DNA from 3 places in the Krasilnikovia cinnamomea genome. Region 1 is predicted to be linked to each of the others. Evidence: riboswitches for the same ligand, from Rfam matches in the RefSeq annotation. Region 1 holds a riboswitch; each other region holds the start of a gene.
What was found. A riboswitch is a leader RNA that binds a small molecule or an ion and turns the genes downstream of it on or off. The one in region 1 is predicted to bind cyclic di-AMP.
Positions count from the first base shown of each region.

Region 2: it holds a riboswitch for cyclic di-AMP, as region 1 does, so the genes downstream of both, EV385_RS17575 (VldE C-terminal domain-containing protein) here and EV385_RS23985 (C40 family peptidase) in region 1, are expected to answer to the same signal.
Region 3: it holds a riboswitch for cyclic di-AMP, as region 1 does, so the genes downstream of both, EV385_RS03775 (C40 family peptidase) here and EV385_RS23985 (C40 family peptidase) in region 1, are expected to answer to the same signal.

Region 1 is NZ_SHKY01000001.1:5,233,294-5,243,708, forward strand. Features, by position in the region: gene leuS (leucine--tRNA ligase) at 1-698, shown strand, start outside; gene EV385_RS23970 (TVP38/TMEM64 family protein) at 850-1,617, opposite strand; gene EV385_RS23975 (type 1 glutamine amidotransferase) at 1,674-2,387, opposite strand; gene EV385_RS23980 (Mur ligase family protein) at 2,377-3,597, opposite strand; cyclic di-AMP (ydaO/yuaA leader) riboswitch at 4,096-4,227, shown strand; gene EV385_RS23985 (C40 family peptidase) at 4,267-5,046, shown strand; gene mraZ (division/cell wall cluster transcriptional repressor MraZ) at 5,505-5,936, shown strand; gene rsmH (16S rRNA (cytosine(1402)-N(4))-methyltransferase RsmH) at 6,159-7,217, shown strand; gene ftsL (cell division protein FtsL) at 7,214-7,969, shown strand; gene EV385_RS24005 (penicillin-binding transpeptidase domain-containing protein) at 7,975-10,415, shown strand, end outside.
Region 2 is NZ_SHKY01000001.1:3,878,541-3,888,955, forward strand. Features, by position in the region: gene EV385_RS17545 (DUF5941 domain-containing protein) at 1-754, shown strand, start outside; gene EV385_RS17550 (ABC transporter ATP-binding protein) at 968-2,269, shown strand; gene EV385_RS17555 (hypothetical protein) at 2,357-3,304, shown strand; gene EV385_RS17560 (ATP-binding protein) at 3,364-3,867, shown strand; gene EV385_RS17565 (beta-phosphoglucomutase family hydrolase) at 3,974-4,714, shown strand; gene EV385_RS17570 (glycoside hydrolase family 65 protein) at 4,767-7,136, shown strand; gene EV385_RS17575 (VldE C-terminal domain-containing protein) at 7,195-8,214, opposite strand; cyclic di-AMP (ydaO/yuaA leader) riboswitch at 8,219-8,353, opposite strand; cyclic di-AMP (ydaO/yuaA leader) riboswitch at 8,648-8,784, shown strand; gene EV385_RS17580 (coiled-coil domain-containing protein) at 8,836-9,825, shown strand; gene EV385_RS17585 (ABC transporter ATP-binding protein) at 9,843-10,415, opposite strand, start outside.
Region 3 is NZ_SHKY01000001.1:860,553-870,967, reverse strand. Features, by position in the region: gene EV385_RS03810 (cellulose binding domain-containing protein) at 1-580, shown strand, start outside; gene EV385_RS36050 (mechanosensitive ion channel family protein) at 689-2,350, shown strand; gene EV385_RS03800 (DUF6401 family natural product biosynthesis protein) at 2,448-2,804, opposite strand; gene EV385_RS03795 (hypothetical protein) at 2,878-3,078, opposite strand; gene EV385_RS03790 (hypothetical protein) at 3,146-3,919, shown strand; gene EV385_RS03785 (glycosyltransferase) at 4,025-5,203, shown strand; gene EV385_RS03780 (hypothetical protein) at 5,219-5,722, opposite strand; cyclic di-AMP (ydaO/yuaA leader) riboswitch at 6,135-6,296, shown strand; gene EV385_RS03775 (C40 family peptidase) at 6,306-6,863, shown strand; gene EV385_RS35585 (hypothetical protein) at 6,982-7,113, opposite strand; gene EV385_RS03770 (glycoside hydrolase family 3 protein) at 7,284-8,870, shown strand; gene EV385_RS03765 (hypothetical protein) at 8,950-9,276, shown strand; gene EV385_RS03760 (mechanosensitive ion channel family protein) at 9,392-10,415, shown strand, end outside.

The sequences.
Region 1 (10,415 bases):
TCTTCCGCGAGTACGGCAAGATGGGCAAGTCGCTGAAGAACGTCGTCACCCCCGACGAGATGTGCGCAGCCTACGGCGCCGACACGTTCCGGGTGTACGAGATGGCGATGGGCCCGCTGGACGTCTCGCGGCCGTGGGAGACCCGGGCGGTGGTCGGCTCGCAGCGGTTCCTGCAGCGGGCCTGGCGCCTGGTCGTCGACGAGGAGACCGGCGCGGTCCGGGTCAGCGACGAGCCGCTGGACACCAAGACCCGGCGGCTGCTGCACCGGATCATCGACGGCGTCCGTGGCGACCTGGACGAGCTGCGGTTCAACACCGCGATCGCCAAGCTGATCGAACTGACCAACGGGCTGACCCCGCTGCCGGTGGCGTCGCGGGAGGCGGTGGAGCCGCTGGTGCTGATGCTGTCCCCGTTCGCTCCGCACCTGGCCGAGGAGCTGTGGCGCAAGCTGGGCCACGACGGCACCCTGGCGTACGCCGAGTTCCCGAAGGCCGACCCGGCGCAGCTGGTGGCCGAATCGATCACCTACCCGGTGCAGGTCAACGGCAAGGTGCGGGGCCGCGTCGAGGTCGCCCCGGACACCCCGGAGGCCGACGTACGGGCGGCGGCGCTGGCCTCGGTCGCCGACGCGCTGGCCGGCCGCGAGCCGAAGAAGGTCATCGTCGTGGCGGGCCGACTGGTCAGCGTCGTGGTCTGACCCTTCCGACGGAGACGGCCCGCCGCGACGTGTGCGCGGCGGGCCGTTCCGTATCTGCCTGTCTGGCCGAGCTTGGCGTTTTGTCCGCTGGGTTGCCGTTTGTGCGAGCGAGGCTCCGGCCGAGGCGTTGGTGCGGTGAGCCTGGCGTACGTCAGGCGGGGGCGGCGGTTGCCAGGGCGGCGGTGGCCGCGGCCTGGCGGCGGTTGGCCAGGCGCCAGCGCAGCACGATCGCCCCGGTGAGCGCGAACCCGATGATCGCGGGCGTCAGGGTCAGCGCGTTCATCTTGCCGGGGGCCGTGACGGCCGCACCGAGCACGGCGTACGAGATCGTGGAGGGGACCGCGGCCAGCGTGGTGCCGAGCAGGTAGCGCTTGCGGCACACCGACGTCGTGCCGTAGGCGTAGCCGACCAGGCCGTACGGGGCCAACGGCAGGAAGCGGACCAGCAGCACCGCGGAGAGCCCGCGCCGGTTCAGCCAGCCGTCGAGCTGGGCCATCTTGCTGCCCGCCCGCGCGCCGAGGAACCCTCGGCCGGCCCACCGGCCGAGGTAGTAGGTGGCGACCGCCGCGAGGACGGCCGCGGCCAGCGCGGTGACCGAGCCGGTGGCCGGGCCCAGCAGGGCGCCGCACGCCATGGTGATCGCGGTGCGGGGGACCAGGACGGAGAGCAGGAACCCGCCGAGGATGGCGATGGCGACCGCCGCGATCGGGCCGAGCGCGAGGACGGAGTGGGCGATGGCCTGCAACGGCAGCAGCGCGGCGGCGGCGGCGAGGGCCGCGACGGCGACGGCGAGGACACCGAAACGCACCAGGCGGTGACGGCGGCCGGGGCCGGGTTCGGGCTGCGGCACGGAGGTCGGCTGAGTGGCCTGAGGGTCCGCGGGGTGCGCGCCCCGCGGGGCGATCAGGATGTCAGTCATGCAGCGTGCCGCTCCAGTCTCGTTGCCGGTCGAGGACTAGGTGGTGCTGGTGCTGGTCAGGTGCCCGCCGCGGCGAGCCGTTCGCTCCGGAGCCGGTCGGCCCAGGTGTCATCCAGGGGCACGAGACTATCGGCGCCGATCGCCCATCTCAGGAGCAGATCGGCTATCGCTGGGTTGCGGGCCAGCGCGGGGCCGTGGGCGTACGTGCCGAGGATCTTCCCGGCCCACGCGCCCTCGGTGCGCCCGTCGTTGCCGATGCCGGCGGTGACGCGGGCCAGCGGGGCGACCCCGGGACCGAGATGCGTACGGCCGCCGTGGTTCTCGAAGCCGGTCAGCGGGGGCAGGCCCAGCCGCGGGTCGATGTCGCCGCGGACCTCGCCGACCGCGCGGGTCTCGCCCCGGTCCGAGGTGATGTCGAGCAGGCCGAGCCCGGCACACCGGGTGCCCTTGGCGAAGAACGACTCGCCGAACAGCTGGTAGCCGGCGCAGATGGCCAGCACCGCGGCGCCCTGGCCGACCGCGCGGTGCAGCCCGCCGTCCGCGATGAGCCGCTGCGCCGCGAGGGCCTGCGGGCCGTCCTCCCCGCCGCCGATGAGATAGATGTCGGCGGTGGTGGGCATGGGCTGGTCCGAGCGGACCTCGTAGGTCTCGACCCCGATGCCGCGCAGGGCGGCTCGGCGGGCGAGGATCAGCAGGTTGCCCCGGTCGCCGTACGTCGACAGCAGGTCGGGGTAGATCCACACGATCCGCAGCGTGCTCTCAGTCGACACGGTCCAACTCCGCTCGCACATCCTGGAACGCGGTGTAGTTCGCGATCACTTCGAGGCGTCCCGGCGGGGTCGCCCGTACCGCCTCGTCAAACGTCTTAACGTGCCGGAAGGCCACGTCGTTCACTTCCAGTCGCACCGCGAGGTCGTACGCACGGTCACCGGTGATCAGCACGGGCCGTCCGCGCAGCGGGGAGAAGTCCACGTCGTACAGCCAGGAGGTGTCGAGGCCGTCGGGGTCGCGGGCGTTGACGGCCAGCAGCGTCGGCGCGTCCTGCGCCATGTCGAACGCCTCCAGCCAGCTTGCCGGGTTCTTGGCCAGCAGCAGCCGCACGGTGCGTCCGTCCCGCTCCACCTGGGCGTAGCGGCCGGCGACGGAGGTGACCGAGGCGAGCCGGGGGGCCGCCTCGATGGGCCGTACCCCGAACTCGGCGGCCACGGCCAGCGCGGTGGCCGCGTTGCCGAGGTTGACGTGGCCGGGCAGTTGCAGCTTGACCAGGTGCCAGTCGCCGTTGGGGTCCACCACGCCGTCGTCCTCGACGTGCCACTGGGCCTGCGGGCGGCGCAGTCCGCAGCCGGTGCAGAACCAGTCGCCGCCCTCGCGGTGGATCGCGGAGCCGCACTCGGGGCAGACCCAGGAGTCGTCATGCCAGCGCTGACCGGCGCTGAACCAGGTGACGTGCGGCGAGCCGATCGCGGCCCAGACGACCATGGGATCGTCGGCGTTGGCGACCACGTGCGCGTCGGGGTGGGCGGCGAGCGCGGTGCGCCACAACTGCGCCATCATCGCCACCTCCTTGGCCCGGTCCAGTTGGTCGCGGGAGAGGTTGAGCAGGGCGATCACCCGGGGTGAGGTCTCCTCGATGACCCGGGCCAGGTAGTGCTCGTCGACCTCCAGCACCGCGAACGGGGTGGCGCCGGCCTTGGCCAGCGCGGAGGTGTGCCCGGTGGGCATGTTGGCGCCGAACGAGTTGGTGGCGACCGGTCCGAGCACGCCGAGGGCGGCCGCGGCGAGGCGGGTGGTGGTGGTCTTGCCGTTGGTGCCCGACACGAGCGCGATGGCCCGGCCTGCAGCGAGGTGGGCCAGCAGGTCAGGGTCGATTTTGAGGCCGATCCAGCCGCCGATCACCGAGCCGTCGCCGCGTCCCGCAGCCCGCGAGAGCGCGGCCGCGGTGCGCGAGACCGAGCTCGCGACCTTGGCCCGCAGGGGCATCTTCCCGTCCGTCACGCGAGCGAGGGTACCGGAGCCGGACACTACGTCGAGTGGTCGGACGGGCAGTCCCCACCGTGACGGCCCTCCGTCCTTCGGCCGACCATTCGGTCGCCCGGCCGACGTCCGGGATACGCCTTTTGGGAGATACGTACGCCGAACGGCCGAGTCCACATAGGGCCATGATCGACCTTCGTGGGGATATTTGTGTGTCGTGATTCACCCGTAACCCTCACCGCTGGGTAAGCGGGGCACCACGGAGTGTGGCGGCATTTGTCGCGCTGTGGCCGCAAACCGGACACGCCCAAAAGTGCCAACATCTTTTCTTAACGATCTTGATCAAGCGTTGAACTTCGAATTCAGGTACCAAGGTCTCTGGCGGTGAGCGATCGCTCGCCGCTCGTGTCGATCCGGGTCACGCCGAGCCCTGCCCCGGCCCGGGCGACACGACCACGCACCGCACGACCAGACAAGGCAATGGGGGGCAGGGACGGGGGACCCATCTTCGGTCCGCTCAGTACGCCCGCCGGTTCGGCGGACGGACTGGACCTCGGGGTGAAGCCGCCTTGGCGGCCGGGCAACCTTCCCGCCCGAACCCGACAGCTAACCTCGCAGGCGTGCCGGAGGGAACTCTCTACCGTGCACGAACGTCGTTCGAGCCGGGGCCGCCGCATGTCCGTCGGCACCGGCACCCTCGCCCTGTCCCTGGGTCTCTGCCTCTGCGCCGGCCAGCTAGTCGCCACGCCGGCCGTAGCGGCCACCACCACCCCCGTCACCGACGGGGCCGCTCAGACGGTGGTGACGCCCAGGCTCACCGAGAGGGTCAACAAGCGCACGATCAAGTGGGGCCAGGCCGTCTCCGTGACGGCGCGGGTGCTCGACCCCCGTACCGGCAAGGCCGTGACCACGGGCTCGGTACGCCTGCAGGCCAAGCGCAACGGCAAGTGGAAGACCCTGGCGATCCATCGCCTGAACTCCCAGGGGTCCGCCACGTTCCGCACCACTCCGTCCACGACCAGCTGGTTCCGTTCCCAGTTCACGGGGGCGGGCAGCTACCGCAGCACCACCACGCGGGCCGTCAGGATCACCGTGAAGGCCAGCGGGTCGAAGATCCTGGCCGAGGCCAAGCGGCACCGGGGCGCGCTGTACAAGTTCGGCGCCTCGGGTCCCAAGCGCTTCGACTGCTCGGGCTACACCCAGTACGTGTACCGCAAGGCGGCCGGCAAGAAGCTGCCGCACCGGGCCAACGACCAGCAGCGGTACGGCAAGAAGATCAACAAGTCGAACAAGCAGATCGGCGACTTGATCGTCTTCCGGTCGGGCTCCCACGGTTACCACGCGGGCATTTACGCCGGCGGTGGCTACATCTGGGACTCGCCGAGGTCTGGCAAGCGGGTGGGCAAGCACAAGATCTGGAGCAAGAACTACGTCGTGCGGCGCATCGCCGTGTGAGGTAGCGGTGCCCCTGGCACCACGACATTCAGTGGGGCGTGACCCGGTTCGGGTCACGCCCCACTGTCGTGTGCGGCCCTCCACTTTCCTCCCCGAGTGGCGCAAGTGGGCGTTTCGCACCCTCCGAAGAGCCTGATTCGGGGGGATTTTATGCCCGACTGAGCCGCATGTCGGAAACTTGATCCACCCGAACGGCTGTTCCGCCCTCCACCACACGTCCACGCCTCTGACGTGCGCATTCATCTGCGAACCGGGCTCGCGAAGCGCGGCATTCCGGTTGCGGGTGGAGGGAAGTGGAGTAGAGTGGAGCGCAGTGGCAGGGCCGACGAGCGACCGGCTTCAGGTGGACAGGACACCCCCGGGTGAATTGACACCGGGTGGGACGTCTCCCTGGAGGACTTGCCGGCCCGAGCGAACGGCGGACCGCGAAACCGCCAAGGGGCGGGGGGTGGGCGCCGATGTTCCTCGGCACGCACACGCCACGCCTCGACGACAAGGGCCGGCTGATCCTCCCGGCCAAGTTCCGGGACGAGCTGGCGGGAGGTGTCGTGATCACCAAGGGGCAGGAGCGCTGTCTCTACGTCTTCCCGATGCCCGAGTTCCAGCGGATCGCGGGGCAACTGCGCGAGCAGCCGGTGACACACAAGGCCGCCCGGGCGTACAGCCGGGTGTTCTTCGCCAGCGCGCACGACGAGGTGCCCGACAAACAGGGGCGGGTCACCATCCCCGCCCACCTGCGGGAGTACGCGGGACTCAACCGCGAGCTCGTGGTGATCGGGGCGAGCACCCGGGTGGAGATCTGGGACAAGCAGTCCTGGGAGCAGTACCTCTCGGCGAGTGAGGACGAATTCGCCGACATCGAGGAGGGGGTGCTGCCCGGCGGACTGTAGGGCGTCACCGGGTGCGGGCCGTACAGGCGGCTCGGACGTCGCTGCCGCCGTACTGCGAGATCTCCAGCCGCTCCCGCTCCTGGCGCCTCTTCCCCGGCGCCAGGCGCGTGTCCGGGGTCGGGCGCGCCCACGTCAGGGCACGAGCGGATGGGGATCTGGCGGTACGGAAGACGACCGGGCGACCGGGTGGACGTGGAAATGAGCAGGGCAATGGGGGTCGACATGGGGGAGCTTCGGGGCACGCACGTGCCCGTGCTGCTCGAGCGGTGCCTCGAGTTGCTCGCCCCCGCCCTGGACCGTCCACAGGCCACCCACGTCGACTTCACGCTGGGCCTCGGCGGGCACGCCGAGGCGGTGCTCGAACGGTATCCGCACGCGGTCCTCATCGGACTGGACCGCGACCCGGAGGCGCTCGCGCACTCCCGCCACCGGCTGGCCCGCTTCGCCGACCGTACGCATCTGATCCATGCCGTCTACGACGAGCTGCCGGACGTGCTGGCGGACCTCGGTCTGCCGACGTTCCACAGTGGCCTGTTCGACCTGGGAGTCTCCTCGCTCCAGCTCGACGAGCCCGACCGCGGGTTCGCCTACTCGCGGGACGCTCCGCTGGACATGCGGATGGACCAGAGCCGTGGCATCACGGCCGAGGAGGTCGTGAACGGCTACCAGCCCGGTGACCTGGTCCGGATCCTGCGGGAGTACGGCGAGGAGAAGTTCGCCTCGCGGATCGTCTCGGCGATCGTGCGGGAGCGGAGCAAAGGCCGGATCAGCTCGTCGTCGTTCCTCGCCGATCTCGTCCGGGACGCCATCCCGGCCGCCGCCCGGCGTACGGGGGGCAACCCCGCGAAGCGAACGTTTCAAGCGCTCCGGATCGAGGTAAACGGCGAACTCGCCGCGGTGGAGGCGGCCGTACCGGCCGCATTGGACTTGCTGGCGCCCAAGGGGCGCCTGGTGGTGATGTCGTATCAGTCGTTGGAGGACCGGATCGTCAAACGCGCCATCGCCGCGCGGACACGCAGCACCGGGCCGATCGACCTGCCGGTCGAACTGCCCGGAACGGGACCGACGCTGCGGTCGCTGACCCGCGGGTCGGAGCCGCCGACCGAGGCGGAGGTGGCGGAGAACCCGCGCGCCGCGTCGGTGAAGCTGCGCGCGGTGGAACGGATCGACGACCAGAGCCAGGCATCGGGTGCCGCCCGCGAACGGCCCCGGATGTCGGCGACGCACGGGGGGCTGGGCCGGTTGCGCCCGCGCAGACAGCAGGAGGGGGAGGGAACATGAGCGAGCGCATGACGCCGCGGTCGGGGGGCCGGACCGCGGGGCGGATCGGGACGCAGCGCACGGGCGCCGAGCGTCGTACGCCCGCGACCGCGATCGACGGTGCCCGCAGCGGTGCCCGGGGGGAGCGCCGCCAGCCGGCGCGGGGCACGACCCGCGGTGCGACCCGGGCCGAGGCGGCCACCACCCGCGCGAAGGACGTCGGCCGGGGCACGGCGCCGACGCAGGGTACGGCCGCGCTCAAGCTGGACCGGGCGCAGCCCGTGCGGGCCACCGAGGTCACGGCCGCGCCGCGGCTGCGGGTGGCCCCGCCGGCGCCGATCCGGGCGCCCCGTGCGCCGTTCGCCGTGGTGGTCGTCGCGCTCGTGGTCGCGGGTGTGCTCGGCATCCTGGTGATCAACACCAAGACCAACGAGAACACGTTCCGGATCAGCCGCCTGCAGGACGAGAAGGCGCGCATGGACGCACACCAGCAGCAGCTGGAGAACCAGATCGCCGGGTACGAGAGCACCGGCAACCTGGACGCGGCGGCCCGCCGTCTCGGTCTGGTCAAGGCGGACACGCCCGCGTACATCCGGCTGCCCGACGGCAAGATCATCGGGGTGCCGAAGCCGGGTAACGGCGAGCCCGCGGTCACCGCCCAGCAGCCGGGCAAGGCCGCCGACCCCGCCACGGCGAAGGCGCGGACCGTCACCGGCGCCACCGGCCTGTCGCAGGGTGGCGGGCAGAACAGCGCGCCGGGCACCGGGCGGTAGTCCGGATGCCACCACGTGCCGACGAGCCGCCGCGCCGGGGCCCACAGCCCCGGCGCGGCGCTTCTCGTGACCAGCCGACGGAGGGGCGCGAGGCCGATCCCGGCTTCACCGGCATCGGCGACGCCCGCGCCTACACGCCCCGGGGCCGCACGGTCCGGGAGAGCGACCAGCGCACCCGCAGCCCCCGTACCGGGCGCACGACGGATCCGTTCCGGCCCGCCCTCCAGGTGCTCGACGACGGCCAGCCGACCCCGCGCCGCCGCGGCGACGACGGCTCCCCCCGCCACCCCCCGCGCGAGGGCGACGACGGCCCGGCCCGTCGCCAGCCGCCCCACAACGACGACGGCCCGGCCCGTCGCCAGCGCGGCGACGACGGCCCGGCCCGTCGCCAGCCGCCCCACAACGACGACGGCCCGGCCCGTCGCCAGCGCGGCGACGACGGCCTGGCCCGCCGCCAGCCGCGCGGTGACGACGGCCCGGTCCGCCGGCGGAAGCAGCGCGAGTCCGGCGCCGATGCTGCGGCCGGGCGTGAGCAGCGCGACGATGGTGGCTCCCGCCGGCAGGGCGATGACGAGGGTGGCGCCCGCCGCCGGCAGCGCGGGCGCGGCGACGACGCGGTCGCCCGGCGGGTGCCACGCGACCGCGCCGCCGAACCGGCCGAGGCCGCGCCCCGGTCCGCGAACGGCCGCACGGCGCGAGGCCGCGGCACGGCGGGCGGGGAGCGGCAGCGGGCGACGGCCCGGCGTACCGGCGGCAACGATCGGGAGCGCCCCGTCGCGCCCGCACCACGGCGGACCGCGCGCGGGCGGCCCGCCAACGCCGCCCGGTACGCGCCCAAGCGTCCCGTCGCCCCCGTGCCGCCGGAGCCGCCGAAGCTGGCCAACAGCACCCGGCGGCTGCGGCTGGGCACGGTCCTGGCGCTGTCGCTGTTCGTGACCATCGGCGTCCGGCTGGTCACCATGCAGGTGATGGAGTCGCCCGCCGACGCGCACAAGCTGCTCGAGCAGCGCAACAACCGGCTGGCCGAGGTCGTGCTGCCCGCACCGCGCGGCAGCATCCTGGACCGCTCCGGCGCGGTGCTGGCGCACAGCGTCGAGGCGCGTTACATCTACGCCGACCCGGAGCTGGTCAAGAAGCCGGCGGAGGCCGCCGCCCGGCTCTCGCCGCTGCTCGGTATCGCCCCGTCGAAACTGATGCAGCTCATGGCGCGCAAGAAGAGCCCGTTCGGTGGCTGGTCGCGCTTCCAGTACCTGGCCCGGGGCGTGGACATCTCCGTCGCGGACCGGATCGACGCCATGAAGCTGAGCGGCATCAACTCCGACCGCGACGAGCGGCGCGACGTCCCCGGCGCGGACCTGGCCGCGAACCTCATCGGCTTCACCGGCGAGGACCACACCGGCCTGGAGGGACTCGAGGCCCGCTACGACGATCTGCTCAGCGGCACCGACGGCGAGCGGGTCTTCGAGCGCGGCAACCCCGGGGTGGACGCGGGGCAGCTGGCCAAGGAGATCCCGGGCGGCTACCACCGCGAGACGCCGGCGCAGCCCGGTACCTCGCTGCAGCTGACCATCGACCGGGACCTGCAGTTCGAGGTGCAGCGGTTCCTCAGCGACGACATGCGGCGGGTCAACGCCACCATCGGCGCCGCCGTGGTGCTCGACGTGCAGACCGGCGAGGTGCTCGCCCAGGCGAGCTACCCGGCGTACAACGCGGCGAAGCCGTTCGACGCCAAGCCGGCCGACCGCGACGACGTGGCCAGCAGCGTGGTGGCCGACCCCGGCTCCACGCACAAGGTGTTCACGCTGGGTGCGGCGTTACAGGAGGGGGTCATCACCCCGGAGTCGAGCATCACGATCGGGCCGGCCCTGATGCGCGGCGGGGCCCGCTTCCCGGACACCCACCCGCAGCCGCGGGGCACGAAGCTGACGGTGCCGGGGGTGCTGGCGTACTCGTCGAACGTTGGCACGATCCTCATCGCCGACCGCCTCGGCAAGCAGAAGCTGTACGAGTACCAGCAGAAGTTCGGCCTGGGCAAGGCGACCGGCGTGGGCACACCCGGCGAGGCCAGCGGGCGGCTGCTGGCACCGGAGCAGTGGAGCGGCTCCGCCTCCGGCTCCGTGCCGATCGGCATGAGCGTCGACGCCACCCTCATCCAGATGGCCGCCGGGTACGCGGCGATCGCCAACGACGGCCTGTACGTGCAGCCGCACCTGATCAAGGACACCATCTCCGGCACGACCGGCGCGGTCACCCCGGCCGACGCGCCGCAGACCCGCCGGGTGCTCAGCCCGGCGGTCGCCCGCCAGCTGCGCACGATGATGGAGGCCGTGGTGGACGTCAAGGGCGCCACCGGCACCCGGGCGGCGGTCGACGGCTACCGGGTGGCGGGCAAGACCGGCACCGGCAAGATGCTGGTCGAGGGGCGCTACACCAGCCACAACGCCGG
Region 2 (10,415 bases), 1.4 Mb from region 1:
GTACTGGCTGAAGCGGATCGTGGTGTTCCCGATCGGCGAGCGGTGGGCGCTGATCGCGGTGCTGGCGGCAGCGACGAACGGTCGGGTGGCGCTGGCCGGGGTGCTGGCGTGGGGAGCGCTGGCGTTCGCGTACACCTTGGGGCTGCGCTCGTTGCGGGCGCTGTCGATGCGCGTCGCCGTGCTGGACCGGCCGGACCGGGCGCGGCACCGCGACGACGGCCCGCTGGTGCGGCACGTCCTCGCGCGGGCGGGCTGGCCCGCTCCGCTGGCGCTCGCCGCGGCGGCCGCGCTGGTGCCGGCGGTGCTGATCGCGGTGCTGCTCGTCGCCGCGCCGCCGGGCGGCGCGGCCCGGATCGCGCTGGCGGTCGCGGCGTTGCTCGTGCTGGGCGCCGGGCTGGCGGCCCGGGCGCCGCACGACGGGCCGCTCGACTGGCTGGTGCCCGCCGCGCTGCGTGCGGCCGAGTATCTGACCGTGGTCGCGGTCTCGCTGGTCGGCGACGTGCCCACGCCGGTCACCTACGCGCTGTTGTTCGCGCTGGCGGTGCGGCACTACGACGTCACGGCGCGGATGGAGAAGGCGGCACCCGTGGCCGCGGCGACCGGCGCGGTGCTCGGCTGGGACGGCCGGGTGCTGCTGCTGGCGGCGGCCGGTGTGGCGGGCCTGGCGACGGACGCCGAGGCGGTGCTGGCGCTGTGGGTGGCGGGTGCGGTGGTGGTGCAGGCGGCGGTGGATCGCCGGGCCGCGCGTTCGTAACGCAGCGCATTGGACAGTTTCCTGCCGTGGTGACGGAGCGCGATGGATGGTCCACGCGCAGCGTGATCGATGATCTTTGTAATCGCCTGGTCACGGTGTGCAAATGGAACGTTCACCCGATGGCTAGGGATCAATACTGTTGGTCACAGTAGGCCGGATCGCTCGGGCCACGTGACGGCCCGGATCACGGGTCGCACATGCAGGAGGTGGACGGTGTCGACCGTCGCGCTCAAGGACGTCACCAAGGTCTGGCCCGGCGGCACCCTGGCCGTCGACAGGGTCAGCATGGACGTGAACGACGGCGAGTTCCTCGTGCTGCTGGGTCCCTCCGGGTGCGGCAAGTCCACGGTCCTGCGCATGATCGCCGGGCTGGAGGACCCCACCGCGGGCGAGATCCTGCTCAACGGCGCGCCGGTCATGGACGTGCCGCCGCGCGACCGCAGCATCGCGATGGTGTTCCAGGACTTCGCGCTGTACCCGCACATGACGGTCGGCGACAACATCGGCTTCCCGCTCAAGCTCTCCGGGGTAGACCCGGCGCCCCGGATGGAACGCGTCGGCGACGTGGCCAGCGCGCTCGGCATCGCCGAGGTGCTCGGGCGTAAGCCGGGCCAGCTCTCCGGCGGCCAGCGCCAGCGGGTCGCGATGGGCCGCGCGATCGTGCGCCGCCCCGGCCTGTTCCTCATGGACGAGCCGCTGTCCAACCTGGACAGCGGCCTGCGCGCCGAGCTGCGGGCCGAGATCACCGGCCTGACCCGCGAGCTGGGCGTCACCACCATGTACGTGACGCACGACCAGGCCGAGGCGCTGACCATGGCCGACCGCGTCGCGATCATGCGCCGCGGCGTGCTGCAGGACATCGGGACCCCCACCGAGGTGTACGGCCGCCCCGCCACCCTGTACGTCGCCGCCTTCCTCGGTGCCCCCCGGATGAACCTGCTGGAAGCCCAGGTGTACGTGCACCTCGACCGGTACGTCACGCTGAACTTCGGGGAGCAGGCCCTGTACCTGCCGTGGACCGACATCCGGGCCCGGGCGGTCGCGCGCTACCACGGCGAGCGCATCGTGGTGGGCGTGCGGGCCGAGGCGCTCACCCCGGTCTCGCCGGACACCCAGGGCGACGTGCTGCACGGCCGGATCCGCTTCCTGGAGCACCACGGGCACGAGTCGCTGGCGTTCCTGGACATCGGCGCCACCGCGATCGTCGTCGACGAGCTGGGCGGGAAGGCGCCGCAGCAGGCCGTGCCGGGCGGGGCGCTGCGCCGCGTCGGGAGCGCGCTGCAGCGCCTGACCGGGCGCGGTGAGCGCTCGGCGGTGGCCACGCTCGAACCCGCTCAGCGCACCAGCGTGCTGAACGACCCCGGACGCCATCACCGGCGTCCGGCGGAGCTGGCGGTGCGGCTGGCGCCGTACCCCGCCGTGTCGCCGGGGCACCCGCTGTCGGTCGCCGTACGCATGGACGCGCTGCACTTCTTCGACGACCGCGGGGACCGCATCGACATCGGTTGGCGCTGAGGGCTGTCCAATTCTTGACACCATGGTCTAGCCTCACCCGCACGTCGATGCGATGGCGTATCGACGTCACTTCCGTGAGGGGTCAGCATGGCTAATTCGTCCGGGTTGTTGGTGATCGAACGCATCCTGCGGGACCGCCAGGGCATCTGGCAGCAGGTGGTGGAGGACCGGGGGCTCACCCGCCTGACCGGTCAGATGCTGATCAGTACGGTGATCGCGCTCGCCTGCTACGGCGCCGTGCTGGGCTCGTTCCACAGTGTGCTGATGGCGTTGACCTCGGCGCTGAAGCTGCCGCTGCTGTTCCTGGTCACGCTGGCCATCTGCCTGCCCACGCTGTACCTCTTCAACCTCGTCTTCGGCGCCCGGCTGTCGGTACGGCAGTCGCTGTCGCTGGTGATGGTGGCGCTGACCGTCACCGCCATGCTGGCCCTCGCGTTCGCGCCGATCAGCCTGTTCTTCCTCATCACCGCGCCGGACTACGGCTTCTTCAAGCTGCTCAACGTGGCGATCCTGGCGCTGTCGGCGCTGGTCGGGCTGCGCTTCCTGACCGGCGGCATGAAGGTGCTCAACGAGCACGGCCTGCTGGCCCCCCGCTCGGCGCAGGCCGCGCCCGCCGTCCCGCCCGTCCCGCCCGCCCCGCCCGCCGTCCCGCCCGCCGACCCGGCCGGTGCCGACCCGGCCGCGCCCGCCCAGGCCGCCGCGCCGGTGACCGTGCCCGCCAACGGCAACGGCAACGGCGGCACCGCCACGCTGACCCAGACCGTCCCCGCGCAGGCCCCGGTGCAGGTGCCGCCGGGTTACCAACTCGTCCCGCAGCCGCTCGGACGCCCGCTGCCCCGTCCCCAGGCCGCGGCCACGCCGCCGAGCATGGCGCTGCTGTACGTCTGGATCCTGCTGTTCGGTTTCGTCGGCACCCAGCTGGCCTGGACGCTGCGGCCGTTCTTCGGCAGCCCCGGCATGAAGTTCAGCCTCTACCGGGACATCGACGGCAACTTCTACGCGGAGATCTTCCGGACCATCTCGCACCTCTTCTGAGGCCCCCGGTCGGATTGTCGCCTGCCGTGCCGGCGTCGCAGCGCGTAGGCTGCTCGCTGGTGGAGGAGAGAAGTGGCTCGTGCGCGAGCCAGGAGACGCTGCGTCCGGCTGCCGGCAGGCAGGATCCGGACGCGGGTACGGCTGCGTCGCCCACCTCCGCGGGGCCGGTGCTGCTCGACCGCACGTTCGGCCGCGACGACATCACCACGGTCCGGCACGAGGTGACCGACCGCCTCACGGCGGCCGGTTTCGCGGGTGACCGCCTGCACGGCTTCGTGCTGGCGGTCAACGAGGTGATCACCAACGTCGTGCTGCACGCCGGCGGTCACGGACGCATCGTCGTCTGGGTGACCGCCGGCTCGGCGTGGTGCACCGTGACCGACTCCGGGCCGGGCATTCCGGAGCGCTTCCTCGGCCGTCCCGGTGTGCCGGAGGCGTTCGAGGTCGGCGGGCGGGGCATCTGGCTGGCACACCAGTTGTGCGACGAGGTCACGGTCGCCACCGGCCCGATCGGCACCACCATCGGGCTGCGGATCTGCCTGGGTCCAGCTCACCGGCCCTGAGTGGAGCAACGAAACCCCACCGCGGACTTAACAGAGCGGAATCGCCGGGGAAATGTGAGCGGGCCTTTCCGCCGCGAAGTGCGGGCGGCGCGACTACATTGGGCCAGTGCTCGGACTTCCACCTCATGTCACCGCCTGCCTGTTCGACCTTGACGGCGTTCTGACCCAGACCGCGCTGGTACACAACGCCGCCTGGAAGCAGACCTTCGACGCGTTCCTGCGCGACTGGTCCGCCGACCACGGGCAGGAATTCGTACCGTTCGACGAGGGCACCGACTACCACCGTTACGTCGACGGGCGGCAGCGTGCCGACGGCGTGCGTACATTTCTCGCCTCCCGGGGTATCACTCTTCCCGAGGGCACTCCCGACGACGGTCCCGACGCAGCGACCGTCAACGGTCTCGGCAACCGCAAGAACCTGCTGGTCCTGCAGAAGATCAAAGAGGGGGCGGTGCAGGTCTACCCCGGCTCGGTGGACTACCTGAACGCCGCGAGGTCGGCCGGCCTGCGCCGCGCCGTCGTCTCGGCCAGCGCCAACTGCAAGGACGTGCTGGAGGCCGCCGGCATCGCCGACCTCCTGGAGGCGCGCGTGGACGGCGTCACCGCCCGCGAGCACCAGCTGCCCGGCAAGCCCGCCCCGGACACCTTCCAGTACGCCGCAAAGCTGCTTGACACGCCACCCGAACATTGCGCAGTGTTCGAGGATGCCCAGGCCGGGGTTGCGGCCGGGCGCGCGGGCGGCTTCGGCATCGTCGTCGGAGTCGACCGGGTGGGCCAGGCCCAGGCGCTGCTCGACCACGGCGCCGACATCGTCGTACAAGATCTTTCCGAGCTGCTCACGCGATAGCAGTCTCGACAGATTCACAGACTCTCTCCTTCGCATTACGAGAGGCACTACCGTGATCCGTGAACGGGCCTATCCCGTCGACCCTTGGCACATCCGGGAGACGCGACTGGACCTGGACCTGCTGGCCCAGTCCGAGTCGGTCTTCGCGCTGTCCAACGGCCACATCGGGATACGCGGGAATCTCGAGGAGGGCGAGCCGCACGGCCTGCCCGGCACGTACCTGAACTCGTTCTACGAGCTGCGGCCGCTGCCGTACGCCGAGGCGGGGTACGGCTTCCCCGAGTCCGGCCAGACGATGATCAACGTGACGAACGCCAAGCTGATGCGGCTGCTCGTCGACGACGAACCCCTCGACGTCCGGTACGGCGACCTGCGCTCCCACGAGCGCGTCCTCGACCTGCGCGCCGGGACCCTGGAACGCACCGCCGAATGGGTGTCGCCCTCCGGGCAGGCGATCCGGATCCGCACCGTCCGGCTGGTCTCCTTCACCCAGCGCGCCGTCGTCGCGTTCCTGTACGAGGTCGAGCCGCTGCACGCCTCGGCCCGGCTGATCCTGCAGTCGGAGCTGGTCGCCAACGAGCAGCTGCCGCCCATGAGCAAGGACCCGCGGGTCGCCGCGGTGCTGGATCACCCGCTGCAGGCCGAGGAGATGCTGGAGCAGCGCACCGGCGGCCTGCTGGTGCACCGCACGAAGGCCAGCGATCTGCGGATGGCCGCGGCGATGGAGCACCTCGTGGAGGCGCCCGGCCGGCACGCGGTCACCACCGAGGGCCACCCGGACTGGCTGCGCACCACGGTGGCCTGCAAGCTCGAACCGGGCCAGCGGCTGCGCGTGGTCAAGCTCGCCGCGTACGGGTGGTCCAGCAACCGCTCGCTGCCCGCCGTCCGCGACCAGGTCGGCGCCGCGCTGGCCAGTGCCCGGCTGGACGGCTGGGACGGCCTGGTCGAGGCCCAGCGCGAATACCTGGACCAGTTCTGGGACCACTCCGACGTCAAGGTCGAGGGCGACCCGGAGGTGCAGCAGGCGGTGCGCTTCGGGCTGTTCCACACGCTGCAGGCCGGTGCCCGCGCCGAGCAGCGGCCGATCGGCTCGAAAGGTCTGACCGGCCCGGGGTACGACGGGCACACGTTCTGGGACGCCGAGACGTTCGTGCTGCCCGCGCTGACCTACACCCAGCCCTCCGCGGCGGCCGACGTGCTGCGCTGGCGGCACTCGACCCTGGACCTGGCCCGGGAGCGGGCGCAGACCCTGGGGCTGCAGGGCGCCGCGTTCCCGTGGCGCACGATCCGCGGCCAGGAGTGCTCGGCGTACTGGCCCGCGGGCACGGCCGGGTTCCACATCGGGGCGGACATCGCCGACGCGGTGCGCCGGTACGTGCAGGCCACCGGCGACCTCGACTTCGAGCGCGAGATCGGGCTGGAGCTGCTGGTCGAGACGGCCCGGTTGTGGCGCTCGCTGGGCCACCACGACCGGCACGGCCGGTTCCACATCGACGGGGTCACCGGGCCGGACGAGTACACGGCCGTGGTCGACGACAACGTCTACACCAACCTGATGGCGCAGCAGAACATGTTCGCCGCCGCCGACGCCTGCCAGCGGCACCCGGAGGTGGCCCGCAGGCTGGGGGTGGACGAGGAGGAGTCGGCGTCGTGGCGGGACGCGGCCGCCTCCGTGCACATCCCGTACGACCGGGAGCTGGGGGTGCACCAGCAATCGGAGGGCTTCACCCGGCTACAGGAGTGGGACTTCGAGAACACCCCGCCGGAGGCGTACCCGCTGCTGCTGAACTACCCGTACTTCGACCTGTACCGCAAGCAGGTGATCAAGCAGGCGGATCTGGTCATGGCGATGTACGTGCGCGGCGACGCGTTCACCCCGGAGGAGAAGGCCCGCAACTTCGCGTACTACGAGGCCCGGACCGTCCGCGACTCGTCGCTGTCGGCCTGCATCCAGGCGGTCCTGGCCGCCGAGGTGGGGCACCTGGAGCTGGCCCACGACTATCTCGGCGAGGCCGCCCTGATGGACCTGCACGACCTGCACCGCAACGCCCGCGACGGGGTGCACGTGGCGTCCCTGGCGGGGTCGTGGATCGCGCTGGTCGCCGGGCTGGGCGGGATGCGGGACTTCAACGGTCAGCTGTCGTTCGCGCCCCGGCTGCCGAGCCGGATCAACCGGCTCGACTTCTCGCTGCTCTGGCACGGCAAGCGGCTGCGGGTCGACGTGACGCCGGAGGAGGTGACGTACTCGCTGCGCAACGGCGGCGGGGCGGCCCGGCTGGAGCTGGTGCACCACGGCAAGGAGATCGAGGTGACGCAGGTCAAGCCGGTTACCGTACCGATCCCGGAGGCGCCGCCGATCGGCGCCGCGCCGCGCCAGCCCGCGGGCCGCGCGCCGGTGCGCCGGGTCGGCGCCGGCGGCTGAGCCGAGCATGCGAACGGCCCCCGTCCGCCGGACGGGGGCCGTTTCGTGTGCTGGTGCCTCAGAGCAACGACACGTGTACGTGGTCGGTGTGCGCGCTCGGCCCGTGGTACGACTTCCAGCCGGTCGCCGGGAACCAGATCTGTTTGAACCAGATCACGTAGTAGATCCCGAGCCGGTCGGCGTTGCGGACCAGGAAGGCCATGAGGTTGTTGCCGTACTCCCTCATGTCCTTGTTGTGCGCGACCGAGAACCCGCTCTTCTGCAGCGACCAGTCGCAGGCGCGGCCCTTCGGGTGCTCGAACGGCCCGCCGTTGCGGTGACAACCGACGAAGCGGTTGAAGCCGGCCTTGCGCACCTCTTTGTAGAGGTGATTGGTACGCGGTGTGACGCAGCCGCCTGCGGGCGAGGGGTCGTTGACCGTGCAGCCCTCGGGGGAGAAGCCGCCGTCGGAGTTGCGCGGGGCGGGCGCGGCGATCGGTGACTTGGCCACCACGAAGCCGCCCGTGAGGCTCTTGCCGCCGACCAGGGCGAGCGCCTTGTCGGCGGTCTCCTTCTGCTTCTTCATCGCGGCGAGGTTCTGCTGCTGTTCCTTGATCTCGGCGTCCAGCCGGGCCTTGGTCCGGGTGACCTCGTCGATCGCGGTGTTCAGCTCGTGCAGCTTCTCGTCGTTGATCGAGTTGATCTCTTCGAGCGAGATGGCCTTCCTGAGGAAGGTGTCCGAGCTGTCCGCGTTGAGCAGATAGCTCATGGCCGACAGGTTCCCGGTGCGGTACTGCTGCCCGGCGACCGCGCCGACCTCGGGGATCAGCCGGTCGCGCTTGGCCTCCGCGTTGCGCACGTCGATGGCGAGCGCCAGCTGGGTCTTCGTCGACTTCGCGACGGCTGCCTTGGCGGCGACGAAGCGCCGGTTGGTCGACTCCATCACGTCGCTGAGCATCGGGCTGTCCTTGCCCTCGTCGGGCACGGCGCTGCCGCTGCCGGGCTCCGCGCTGGCCGGGGCGGCCGGCGCGACGAGCATCGCCAACGCGACGAGCGGTGCCAGGGCCACGGTCAGCCACCGGCGGTGTCTAGCCGTCATTCTGTTCCTTCCACGTGACCACCGACCGGGTTAGCTGACGGGTTCGGGACGGAAGCGATCCCTACCGCGCGGTGGCGCGGATTCACCCCACAAACGTGGTTCCCCGGCTCGCCCGAGGGCGATTAGGTGGTGGCCTGCCGGCACCTTGGGGGTGGTGCCTTCCTGGCAGTGACCGGCGGCCAGCTTACCTGACGAATCAAGGGGTCGACCGGTGCCAAATGCGTTACCAGCCAACAACTTTCCGTGATACACGCAAGGAAGACGCCGCTTCCGTGGCCGTAACGCGGGTCAATGTGAATCGTTGCATTTCTCTCACCGCATTGACGCATTGTCAGCACCTGGTAACCGACCGTGCGACCCCTGTCGATTCTCGCGATGCTCTGTATTCTTCGACACGGTCTCCGTTTCATAACGACGCCAGGAAAGGCGTCGGCGGAAACCGCCGCCTAATCGCCCGAGGGCGAGCCGGGGAACCACGTACGTGGGGTGAATCCGCGCCACCCGCGCGGTAGGGGCCACTTCCGTCCCGAACCCGTCAGCTAACCCGGTCGGCGGCCGACGGAAGGAAGGCACGTGCGGCACACCCCTGCCCGACGGCTGTGGGCCACGCTCCTCGCCCTCATGGTCGTCGCCGCCGGATCGGTCCTCGCCGGTTCGGCTCCCGCCTCCGCGGCCCCCCGGCCGCTGGCCGCTCCGGGCGACACCGGCGACGACGGCGAGGGCGGCAGTAAGTCACTCATCGACGCACTCGAATCGGCGTCGCGCGGCTTCACCGACGCCAAGGACGCCCTGACCCGGTCCCGGGCGCGCCAGCGGGAACTGGCCGCCACGCTGCAGCGGCTCGACGCCGAGCTCGGCCCGAAGCAGGCCGCGCTGGACGAGATCGTGCAGCAGAGCTACCGGACCGGGCGGCTCGGGCCGATGGCGGCCCTGCTCACCGCGTCGGACTCGGACACCCTGCTGGACAGGGCCGACACCCTGAGCTCGGTCGCGATCCGGCAGGACGCGGCGATGCGCGACCTCAAGCAGACCCGGGACGGCCAGGCTAAGGCCAAGCTCGCGATCGACGCCACGATCCGCGACCAGCAGAAGCAGCTCAACGTCATGGCCCGCCGCAAGGCGCAGGCGGAGGCGGCACTCAAGGCCGCCGGTGGCGGCCAGGACGTCGCGGGACCGAGCGGCGGCGGCAACACCACCAAGTCCGCCACGGCTCCCCGCAACCTGGGCACCGGCTGCACCGTGGACGACCCCACGACCACCGGCTGCATCACGCCCCGCCTGCAGTTCGCCATGCAGCAGGCGAAGGGGGCCGGATTCACGCGCTTCGTCAAGTGCTTCCGGCACCAGAACTCCGGGGAGCATCCCAAGGGGCGGGCGTGTGACTTCGCGGCCGACAAGGGCACCTTCGGCGGGGTGGCCTCCGGCGCCAGCCGTACGTACGGGGACCGGCTGGCGAACTACTTCATCGGCAACGCCGACCGGATCGGCGTGCTGTACGTCATCTGGTTCCGCCGGATCTGGCTGCCCAGCAGCGGCTGGAAGTCGTACTCCCGGGGCAACGGGGACCCGTCGAGCGACCACACCAACCACGTGCACCTGTCGGTGCGCTGACCGGGGGAGGGCGGGGCCTACTTCCGCATGTAGGCCTCGTACTCCTTCATCACGTCCTCGGTCGGGCCGTCCGCGCGGATGACGCCGGACTCCAGCCAGATCGAGCGCTCGCAGGTGTCCCGGATCGACTGCTCGCTGTGGCTCACCAGGAACACCGTCCCGGCCTCCTCGCGCAGGTCCCGGACCCGCTGCTCGCTGCGGCGGCGGAACTTGGCGTCGCCGGTGGCCAGCGCCTCGTCGATCAGCAGCACGTCGTGCTTCTTGGCCGCCGCGATGGCGAAGCGCAGCCGGGCCGACATGCCGGACGAGTACGTCTTCATCGGCAGGGAGCTGAAGTCGCCGCGCTCGTTGATGCCGGAGAACTCGATGATGTCGGCGGTCTTCTCCTTCACCTCGGCGGGGCTCATGCCCATCGCGAGGCAGCCCAGCACGACGTTGCGCTCGCCGGGCAGGTCGTTCATCAGGGCGGCGTTCACGCCGAGCAGCGAGGGCTGCCCGGAGGCGTAGATCGTGCCCCGGTCGACGGGCAGCAGCCCGGCGATCGCCCGCAGCAGGGTGGACTTGCCGGAGCCGTTGCTGCCGATGAGCCC
Region 3 (10,415 bases), 4.4 Mb from region 1:
GGACCCGGCGGACTCCGGCGCGGACGCCAGCCCGGCCCTGCCGAGCGAGTCCCCCAAGCCCACCACCGTGAGCCCCACCGCCACACCTTCCGCGTCCCGCCGCACCGGCCCCGCCGGGGGCAGTTCGCCCACCGGCACGCCGGGTGGACCGGGTACGGCCCTGCCCGGCGCCGCCACGCCGGGCAGCGGCACCCCCACCCCGAAGCCGACCGGCAGTGCCTCGTCGTCGGCGACGGCCAGCCCCACGCCGACCGCGCTTGCACCGCTCACCGCGACGTTCACGCACACGTCCGACACGGGACCGGACGGCATCACCGACTACGCGGGCACGGTGCGGGTCACCAACCCCCGGGACCGGGCCGCCGGGCAGTGGCGGGTCACCCTGAAGATCCCCGGCGGCAACGCGGTCGACGCTGACGCGGCCGTCGCCGTCACCCAGGACGGTGAGAAAGTCACCTTCACGCCGCCGGGTGACGCGACCATTCCCGCGGGCGGATCGGTCACCTTCACCTTCCGGGTGCAGGGTGTGCTCACCGCCGAGCCGCTGAACTGCGCGATCAACGGTGACCCCTGCGCCTGACCGGACGGGCGAACAGCCGCGCTGCACTCGGCGGGCTCCGCGCGACCGACCTAATGTCGTCAGTGTGCCGGCAGGTCGCCGGCCGGTTGCGGCAGCTAGGGGGCGCGGATGAATGGCGACGACCTGAGCCGGGGGTTGAGCGACATGTGGCGCTCGGTGCTGTTGTTCGTGCCGACGGCGCTGGCGTTCATCGCGATCCTGGCCATCGGGTACGTCGTCGCCCGGCTGGCCCGCACCCTCGTGGCCAAGGCCCTGCAGCGGATGGGCTTCGACCGGGCCGTGGAACGCGGCGCGGTACGCCGGGCGCTGCGGGGGAGCAACATCGACGCCAGCGACCTGTGCGCCAAGATCGCCTTCTACGCGGTGTTGCTGTTCGCCCTGCAGCTCGCGTTCGGACTGTGGGGTCCGAACCCGGTCAGTGATCTGCTCACCGTGCTCATCGCCTGGCTGCCCCGGGCGTTCGTGGCCATCGTGATCGTCGTGGTGGCCTCCGCTATCGCCGGGGCCGCGCACGACCTGATCGCGAGCGCGCTCGGCGGCCTGAGCTACGGCCGGCTGCTGGCCCGGATCGCCTCCGTACTGATCATCACGCTGGGGGTCATCGCGGCCCTGGATCAGGTCCACATCGCCACGTCGGTGACCCAGCCGCTACTCATCGCGGTTCTCGCCACGATCGCGGGCATCCTCGTCGTCGGCGTCGGCGGTGGCCTGGTACGGCCGATGCAGAAGCGCTGGGAGGAGTGGCTCGAGCGGGCTGGCGCGGAGTCCGCGGCGATCCGCGAGCACGCGCGGTCGTACGCCGACGAGCGCGCCCGGGAGGCGGCCGAGCAGGCCCGCCTGGCGGAGGAAGCTCGGCTGGCGGAAGAGGCCCGCAAGGCGGAGGAGGCCCGCCTGGCGGAGGAAGCTCGGCTGGCGGAAGAGGCGCGCAAGGCCGAGGAGGCCCGCAGGGTGGAAGAGGCGCGCAAGGCGGAAGAGGCGCGCAAGGCGGAAGAGGCCCGCAAGGCCGAGGAGGCCCGCAAGGCCGAGGAGGCCCGCAAGGCCGAGGAGGCGCGTGAGGCGGAGCAGGCCCGCCGGGCGCAGGAGATTCAGCGGGCCGCGGATCGGGCCCGCAAAGCCGAGGAGGCCCGGAAAGCGGAGGAGGCCCGCGAGCAGCAGCGGGTCGCGGGGGAACGCGCGGCCGACGAGGCCCGGCGCGCGGAGCAGGCCCGCCTCGCGGCGGCCGACGCGGTCCGGGCGGAGGCCGAGGCCGAGGCGGCCCGCCAGCGTGAACGCCGCGCGGCGGCCGCTGGACAGAACCGGGGCGGTTCGGGGCGCCGTTCCGGCGGCCGGGCCGATACCGAGGACGACCGGCCGGACTTCGTGCCCGGGTTCGGCCGCGACGACGACGAGGCGACCACCGACCTGTCCGCGGTTCCCGGCGCCGGTCCGGGCGGGCTCGCACCACCCGGCGGCACCCAGCCGCAGCCACCAGGCGACATCCAGCCGTTCCGCGCCGCCGATGACACCCAGCCGCTCCGCGCCGCCGATGACACCCAGCCGCTCCGCGTCAGCGACGACACCCAGCCGATCCCGGCGGATGACACCCAGCCGATTCCCGTAGCGACCGAGACCGCGACGGGGCCGGACGTGACCGAGCCGATCGCGGTCGGTGACGCCGACGCGGCGGCCGACACCCAGGTTCTCCCGCCCACCGGACCGGACGCCGACGCGGCCGGGCCGGAGCACCCACCCGCCACCACCCGCCGCGCCCGCCCCCGCAAGCGCAGCTGAGCGGACGACGAGGTAGCGGACGGACGAAGGCCGGTGCCGGAGATTCCGGCACCGGCCCATGATCGGTACGGCCTGATCGGTGTTTCCGCCTCGCGGGTCAGCGGCGCGGGGGCAGGCTCCGGGCGAGTGTGCACACGGCCAGCAGGCGCACCAGCACCCAGTCCTGCACCTCCCAGTCGATCCCGTCGGCCGGCGCGCGCCAGCCGTGCTTGTACGCGGCCTCCCGGACGCCTTCGGCGTACGCGGCGAGGACCACGGCCGTCAGCGGGCGGCTGTCCGCGGACAGGCTCTCCCGGATCCCGGCGGAGTGCTGGTCCACGGCTGCCAGCAGGCCGGGGGACTCCGCGGCCGCGGCGAAACCGGAAACTCCCACCGACGCGTGTACGGCGTCGAGGCAGGCATGGGCGGAGCGCAGTGCAGCGCGGGCGGCGTGGCCGCCGAACAGGCCAGTCATGGAAAGAGACGGTAGGAAGCCACGGGTAGCCATAGGTTCTCCCGACCGGTGCAGATCGGTTGAACCGCGATGACTATTCGGCTGGTTCCGGGCGGCGCCGTTGGACGTCGTCGGCGAGGATCACGGTGGCAACCACGAGCGCCACGACCAGCGCGAACAGCCAGGACGCGTCGTCGGTGAACTTCGCCGCGAGCGGAGCCTGGAACGCGGCCAGCACGAAGCCGAGCCACGCGAACCGGCGCTGGCGGTCGGAAAGGAAGCCTGCGGACTGCACCCGGCAAGTCTGCCGCGATGCGGGCGAAACGCCGTCACCCGTTCGGCCGATTCCGCGTTGTCCGATCGTGTTCCGCGAGCTGAGCCGCCGCCGCCCGGCCGCGCTGTTGTCCGCTCTGCTGGCCGTGCTTCCGGCGGCCGCGTGCACCGGCGCGGCCGAGCACGCCGGACCCGCCGAGCACGCCGGACCCGCCGGGAGCTCCACGGGAACCGCCGTACCCACGGGAACCGGGGCGGGCCACGTCGTCGAGGCGCCGCTGCGCGGGCGCGGTGGGGCGTCGCTGGTCGTCGGGGACGCGGCCTCCCGGGTCGACGTGCGCCTGGCGGACCTGCCTGGGCTGCTCTACCGGATCAGCACCCCGGCCGGGTCGGGCCTGGCCCCGCGGGTCACGGGCATGGACGGCCGGCTTCGCCTGGCCCTGCGGCCCACCGGCGGCGACGGCGCGGACGCGGTCGGGATCGCGCTGAACCGTACGGTCAGCTGGGACCTGCGGCTTCCGGCGGGGGCGGGGGAGCAGCACCTCGACCTGAGCCACGGGCGGATCCGGCGGCTGGACGTGGGCGCCGCCGGGCTGATCGAGGTGCGGCTGCCCCGCCCGCGCGGCACCGTGCCGGTCACGGTCACCGGCCCGGCCGCGACGATCACCGTACGGGCACCCGCCGCCAGCCCGGTCCGGGTGCGGCTGCGCGGCGGCGCCGGGTCGGTCACGACTCCGTGGGCGGCGCGGGACGCCGTGCCCGCCGGGTCGGTGCTGGCTCCGGCCGCCTGGCCGCGCGTTCCGGACCGGTACGCCATGGAACTTCGCGCACCCGCCACCGCCCTGAAACTCCGCACGTTCTGATGGGCCGGGTCGGGTTTATCCCGAGCTGGCCGGGGCACATCGCACCGAGTGTCACGGCCTTCCTCCGGTCGTCCTCCCGGAGGCTGCTCTGCTGGAGGAGGACCCATGCGCGTCGCGATGATCTCGGAGAACACCGGTTCCCTGGGCGCCGGCGGCCGGCACGTCCTGGAGCTGGCCGAGGCGCTGGCGGAGCTCGGCCACGACGTACGGATCCACACCCGGCGCGACGACCCCGCCGCGCCCGACGTGGTGCGGGCCCCGGGCGGTGTCCCGGTGGTACGGGTTCCCGCCGGTCCGGCGCGGGTGCTTCCCGTCCAGGAGCGGCTGCCGTGCCTGGGTGAGTTCGCGCGGTGGCTGGGCCGCTCCTGGCGGGACGGGGACTGGGCGCCGGCCGTGGTGCACGCGCACTTCTGGACGGGCGGTCTCGCCGCGGTGACCGCGGCCCGCCGGATCGGCGTACCCGTGGTGCAGTCGTTCCACGAGCTGGGCGCGGGCCCCGCCGAGCCGGGCGGCAACGGCCCGTCGCGGGCCGGCTACGAGCGGGCGCTCGGCCGCGCCGTCGATCGGGTGCTCGCCCGCAGCCAGCAGGAGGTAGGCGAACTGGTGGACCGGGGGGTGCCGCGCCCGCGGATCACCTTCGTCCCGGCCGGGGTGGACAGCCGGCGGTTCAACCCGGACGGCCCGGTGGCGGAGCGCGACCCGCGCCGCCCCCGCATCCTGGCCGTCGGGCGGCTGGCCGACGGTACGGGCTACGGCGCCGTGGTCCGGGCCATGCGGGCCGTGCCGGGAGCGGAGTTCGTGCTGATCGGCGGCCCGCCCGCGGCCGGGCTGCCCGACGACCCGCAGGCCGCCCGGCTGCGCGAGCTCGCGGTGCGCTGCCAGGTCGCCGACCGGGTCCGCCTGGTCGGTGCCGTCACCTCGGCGGACCTGCCGGCCTGGTACCGCTCGGCGGACGTGTTCGTCGTCGCGCCCGGGCAGGACCGGTACGAGGCGGCTCCGCTGGAGGCGATGGCGTGCGGCGTGCCCGTGGTGGGCGTCGCGTCCGGCGCGCTGCCGGAGACCGTGGTGGACGGCCTGACCGGTGATCTCGTGCCAGCCGCCGACCCCGAGGCGCTGGGGGGCACGCTGCGCCGGCTGATCATCGACCCGGTGCGCCGGTTCGCGTACGCGACCGCCGCGCTGGACCGGGCCCGCCAGGCGTACTCCTGGCAGCGGGCGGCGGCCCAGGTCGGCGCCGTGTACGCGGCGCTGGAGAGCCGCTCCGACGCCGAGGCGGTCGCGTAGCGCCCCGGCGCGTGATCAGTCCGCGAGCGCGGCGGACAGCTCGTCGCGGAACCGGCGCTCGCTGTCGGTCACCGTCTCGGCGCCGATGCCGAGCACACCTCCGGTGGAGGCGGCCCCGACCACCGATTCCGCGATCTCCACGAGCCAGTGCCGGTACGTCCGGGCGTCCTCGGCCGGGGCCTTGGCGGCCAGCAGCGTGACCGCCTGCCCGACCCGCTCCAGCACGTCCCCGGCGTACCCGGCGGGGTCGGCCGGGGCGAGGACCGGCAGTTCCTCGCCGAGTTCGGGGTCGCCGACGCGGTCCACCACGGCGGCGGCGACCGCCGCGACGAGCGGGCTGCTGCTGGTCCGGGCGTCCGCGATCTCGTCGAGGCCGGCGGCGTTCTCGGCGCGCGTCTTGCGGGCCCCGTCGAGGCTGGCGGCGCTGGCGGCGGTCAGCACCGACTGCGGCAGGCCGGTCAGCAGTCCCCATTCGGCGTCGGTGTAGCCCAGGCTGGCGTACATCGGTTGGTCCGTCACTCGGGTGGTCCTTTCCACGGTTGTCGGCGACCGAGAGTGCATTCTCCTCGCCTGCCGGAACGGACGGGATCCGTACCCGGGCTGCGCCGAACCGAATCGTCATCCGGTACCGCGGCGAATGTCGGGGACCGGCCGGGCCCGTATCGTCTGCCGCCCGGGTCCCGATTCCCGGCACCGCCGGACGGCGGGCTCGGCTGTGACCTACGCCACAGACCCCTGCCCGGGTCGTCCGCTTCCGGGGGTCTTGGACCAGCCGTGTCCCGCCGGGTACCCGACCGGGCGTCGGGTTCGTGAGTCGCGAGGTCCATGCAACCGCAGTGGCGGTGAGCCGGTTCGCCCCCGTGCCGACGGTAAGGGCGCACCCCGAACCCGGGGTCGCTGCTTCCGGCCGCGGAGTCCTGCCCGCCGGGAGTGCGAACGAAGACTGACTCCTATCAGTGACTTCGATGGGCAGGAGCGGGGGACCCAGTGTGCCGGTGCCCGACACCGGCTGGGGGTGCGGCCACGCGGAGCGTGGCGGGCCACTTCAAGGCCTAACCCGACAGCTAACCTCGCACGCGGGTTGAAGGATCAGGATGCCTGAATGTCTCATTCCCACCCGCCGGTTCTGCGTCGCCTCGCTCTGTTCGGGCTGGCCGCAGCGCTGGTAACCACCGTCACCCTGGGTGCCGCGGCGCCGTCGCCGGCGGCGGCGGACTCCAGGGCGGCCGGGTCGCACGCGACCGCGGCTCAGCGGGCCGCCAAGGCCCGCGCGGCTCAGGCGCGCGCCGTCGCGGCGGCCAAGGCCCGGGGCCTGCGGATCGTCGCGTTCGCCAAGGCGCAAAAGGGCAAGCCCTACCGGCTCGGCGCCGGCGGCCCGAAGGCCTTCGACTGCTCCGGCCTGGCCGGATACGTCTACCGCAAGGCGCAGCTGAAGCTGGGCCGCACCGCGAACGCCCAGTTCCACCAGGTGCGCCGCCTGGCCAAGGCGCAGCGGCGCCCCGGCGACCTGGTCTTCTGGGTTCGCGGCGGGCACGCCTACCACGTGGCCGTCTACGCCGGTCAGGGGAAGGTGTGGCACGCCCCGAAGCCCGGCAGCCGGGTCAAGCTCGCGGCGATCTTCGAGCCCGGCAGGGTCAGGTACGGCCGGATCGGCGTCTGACCCGGGTTCGGCCGCCTCGGCGGTGAAGTCAATTTGGCCGCCTCGGCGGCTGTCGCGGTCAAGGCCGCCCCGGTCACCGGGGTGGCCTTGACCGTTGCGTGGGCCGCCCAGGAGTGGGTCAGCGTTTGCCGCCGAACATGCGGCGAATCGCCCAGATCAGGATGAGCGCGGCGAGGGCGACGCCGAGCAGCCGGACGGCATGCACTTCGGACCAGTCCACGCCGGAGGTTGCCGCGAGGGGGGTCTGCACGCCGAGAACTCTAACGGGCGCGGACACCGTACCAATAGAAAGGTTTGTTGACTGAACGCGGACCGGGTGTGACCATTGGTCCGTCCGCCGCGCCCATGACGGTTGTCGGTTGTCAGTTGGGGACGCGCTCACCGGAGCGCGTGTCGATCGTCACCGGAGGTTCGGGGCTCATGCCGCGACAAGGGGACTTGCCGGAACTCGCCGCCACCGTGCTGCAGCCGGGCTTCGTGGGCACCACCGCGCCGGACTGGGTGCGCCGCCGCCTCGCCGAGGGCCTCGGTGGAGTGGCGCTGTTCGCCCGCAACGTCGAATCCGCGGCCCAGGTCGCCGCGCTCACCGCGCAACTGCGCGCGGAACGGCCGGACGTCATCGTGGCGATCGACGAGGAGGCCGGTGACGTCACCCGGCTCGAATCCCGTTACGGCAGCTCGCGTCCGGGCAATCTGGCCCTCGGCGCGATCGACGACGTCACGGTCACCGAGGTCGTCGCCCACGACCTCGGGCTCGACCTCGCCCACGCGGGCATCACTGTGGACTACGCCCCCGACACCGACGTCAATTCCAATCCGGACAACCCGGTGATCGGCGTACGGGCGTTCGGATCCGACGCGCACCTGGTCGCCCGGCACGGCGCCGCGTTCGTCACCGGCCTGCAGCGGGCGGGGGTGGCCGCCTGTGCCAAGCACTTCCCGGGTCACGGTGACACCAATGTGGACTCGCACCACGCCGTACCCGTGATCGACCGCAGCCGGGCCGAGCTGGACGCGTGTGAGCTGCTGCCGTTCCGTGCCGCGATCGCCGCCGGGGTGCAGGCCGTGATGACCGGGCATCTGCTGGTGCCCGCCTGGGATCCGGAGCTGCCCGCGACGCTGAGCCGGCGCATCCTCACCGGCCTGCTGCGCGAGGAACTCGGCTTCACCGGGCTCATCGTCACCGACGGCATCGAGATGGAGGGTGTGCGCCGACGGTACGGGCTGGCGGGTGCCGCCGTGCGGGCGCTGGCCGCGGGCGCCGACGCCATCTGTGTGGGCGGCGACCACGCCGACGAGCACACCGCGGTGCTGTTGCGCGACGCGATCGTCGCGGCGGTGCGCTCCGGCGAGCTCGGCGAACAACGACTGCGGGACGCCGCCGAGCGGGTCCGCCGGCTGGCCGCCTGGACCGAGGTGAGCCAGATCGCCACCGGCGCCCGCGCGGCCGCCGACGCGCGCGCCGCCAGGTCGCCGACGGCGCCCGGCCCCATCGGCGCCGCGCAGGCCGGATCCGCGGTGGGCCTGGCGGCCGCCCGGCGGGCCGTCAAGATCACCATCGGCGCGGCGGCCCCCGCCCTGCCGCTGACCGAGGCGCCGCACGTGGTCGAGTTCGCCCCGCCCCGCAACATCGCGGTCGGGTCGGAGACCCCGTGGGGCGTGGGCGGTCCCCTGGCCGAGCGCATGCCCGGCACCACGGCGGTCCGGCTCGACGCCGACGATCTCGCCGGGGTGCCCGATCCCGCCGCCCCGGTGCTGGCGGGTGCCGCCGGTCGCCCGCTGGTGCTCGTGGTCCGCGACGCGCACCGGCACCCCTGGATCGCCGGGGCGCTCGCGCACACCCTCGCCGTGCGGCCGGACGCGATCGTCGTGGAGATGGGTGTCCCGGTCGCGGTCAGCGGCGGCGTGCACGTCGCCACGTACGGCGCCACCCGCGCCTGCGGGCTCGCCGCCACCGAGGTCATCGCCGGATCGACCGTGCCCACGCCGGAGCCCGTGGCGGCCTGATCCCTACCCTCCGCGCCACCGCACCGCCCCGCAGCGCCGCCGGGTGGTGCGGTGGCGCGGCCCGCGTATCCTGGTCGGGATGTGGATCCGCCCCGCGCGCCGTAGCGCCGCCCTGCTGACCAGCGCCGTCCTCGCCGTCGCCCTGCTGTCCGGCTGCGGCGGCGACAACGTGGACTGCGGCGTCGACGCCTGCACGGTGACCCTGGAGCGCAGCACGGAGGCGAGCGCCAGCGTCCTCGGCGTCGACGCGCGTTTCGTCCGGGCCGACGGGGACACCGTGACGCTGGAGGTGGCCGGTGAGCAGATCCAGCTCACCACCGGCCAGTCCGCCGTCGACGTGGCGGGCCTGCAGGTGAGCCTGGACAGCGTCACCCAGGACGCCGTGAAGGTGCGGATCTCGCGCTGAGCCTGGGGCGCCCGGGCATCGCCTTCGGCGCCGTCGTCCGGGCCCCGGTGCGGGCCCGTCGTGTACGGTGTGAAAGGGAATTTTCGGGCGCTCGCGATCTCGCGGAGGAGAGACCGTGTCCGACTTCCTGAACGCCCTGCTGGCCGTGGTGCTCGCGGCCGGCACCGCCATCGTGCTCGTCGAAGCCGTGCACTGGCTGCTGACCCGGTACGCGCGCCGCTCACCCCTGCTGAGCAGGCTCGAGCGCACCGCGCACAAGCCCTTCCTCACCACCGTCACCCTGTTCGCGGTGCAGCAGGCGCTGCGCACCGCCACCGGCGAGTTCCCCGGCCGCCACGAGGTGCTGCACATCCTGGTCATCCTGGTCATCGTCTCCGGTGCCTGGCTGGTGGGCGCTCTGCTGCTCGTGCTCGAGGACATGGCGCTGTCGCGGTGGCGTACCGACGTGCCCGACAACCGCAAGGCCCGCAGGGTCCGCACCCAGGTGGTGATGCTGCGCCGGGTCACGGTCGCCGTGATCGTCGTACTGGCGTTCGGGGTGGCGTTGATGACCTTCCCCGCGGTCCGGGCCCTGGGGGCGAGCCTGCTGGCCTCCGCGGGCATCATCAGCGTGGTCGCGGCGGTGGCCGCGCAGAGCACCCTGGCCAACGTCTTCGCCGGGATCCAGCTGGCCTTCAGCGACGCCATCCGCATCGACGACGTGGTGGTGGTCGAGCAGGAATGGGGCCGGATCGAGGAGATCACCCTCACGTACGTGGCCCTGCAGGTCTGGGACGACCGGCGGCTGATCCTGCCCACCTCGTACTTCACCACCAAGCCGTTCCAGAACTGGACCCGGACCGGGTCGGCGGTGCTGGGCACCGCCGAGATCGACGTGGACTTCGGGACCGCGGTGGAACCGCTGCGCGCGGAGTTGCGGGCGGTGTGCGAGAGCACCGAGCTGTGGGACGGCCGGGTGTGCGTGCTGCAGGTGACCGACGCGGTGCGCGGCATGGTGCGGCTGCGGGCGCTGGTGAGCGCGCACGACGCGCCGTCGCTGTGGGACCTGCGCTGCCTGGTCCGGGAACGGCTGGTCGCCTGGGTCTGGGAGCACCAGCGCGAGGCGTTGCCCCGCTACCGCGCCGAGACGCCGCCCGCCC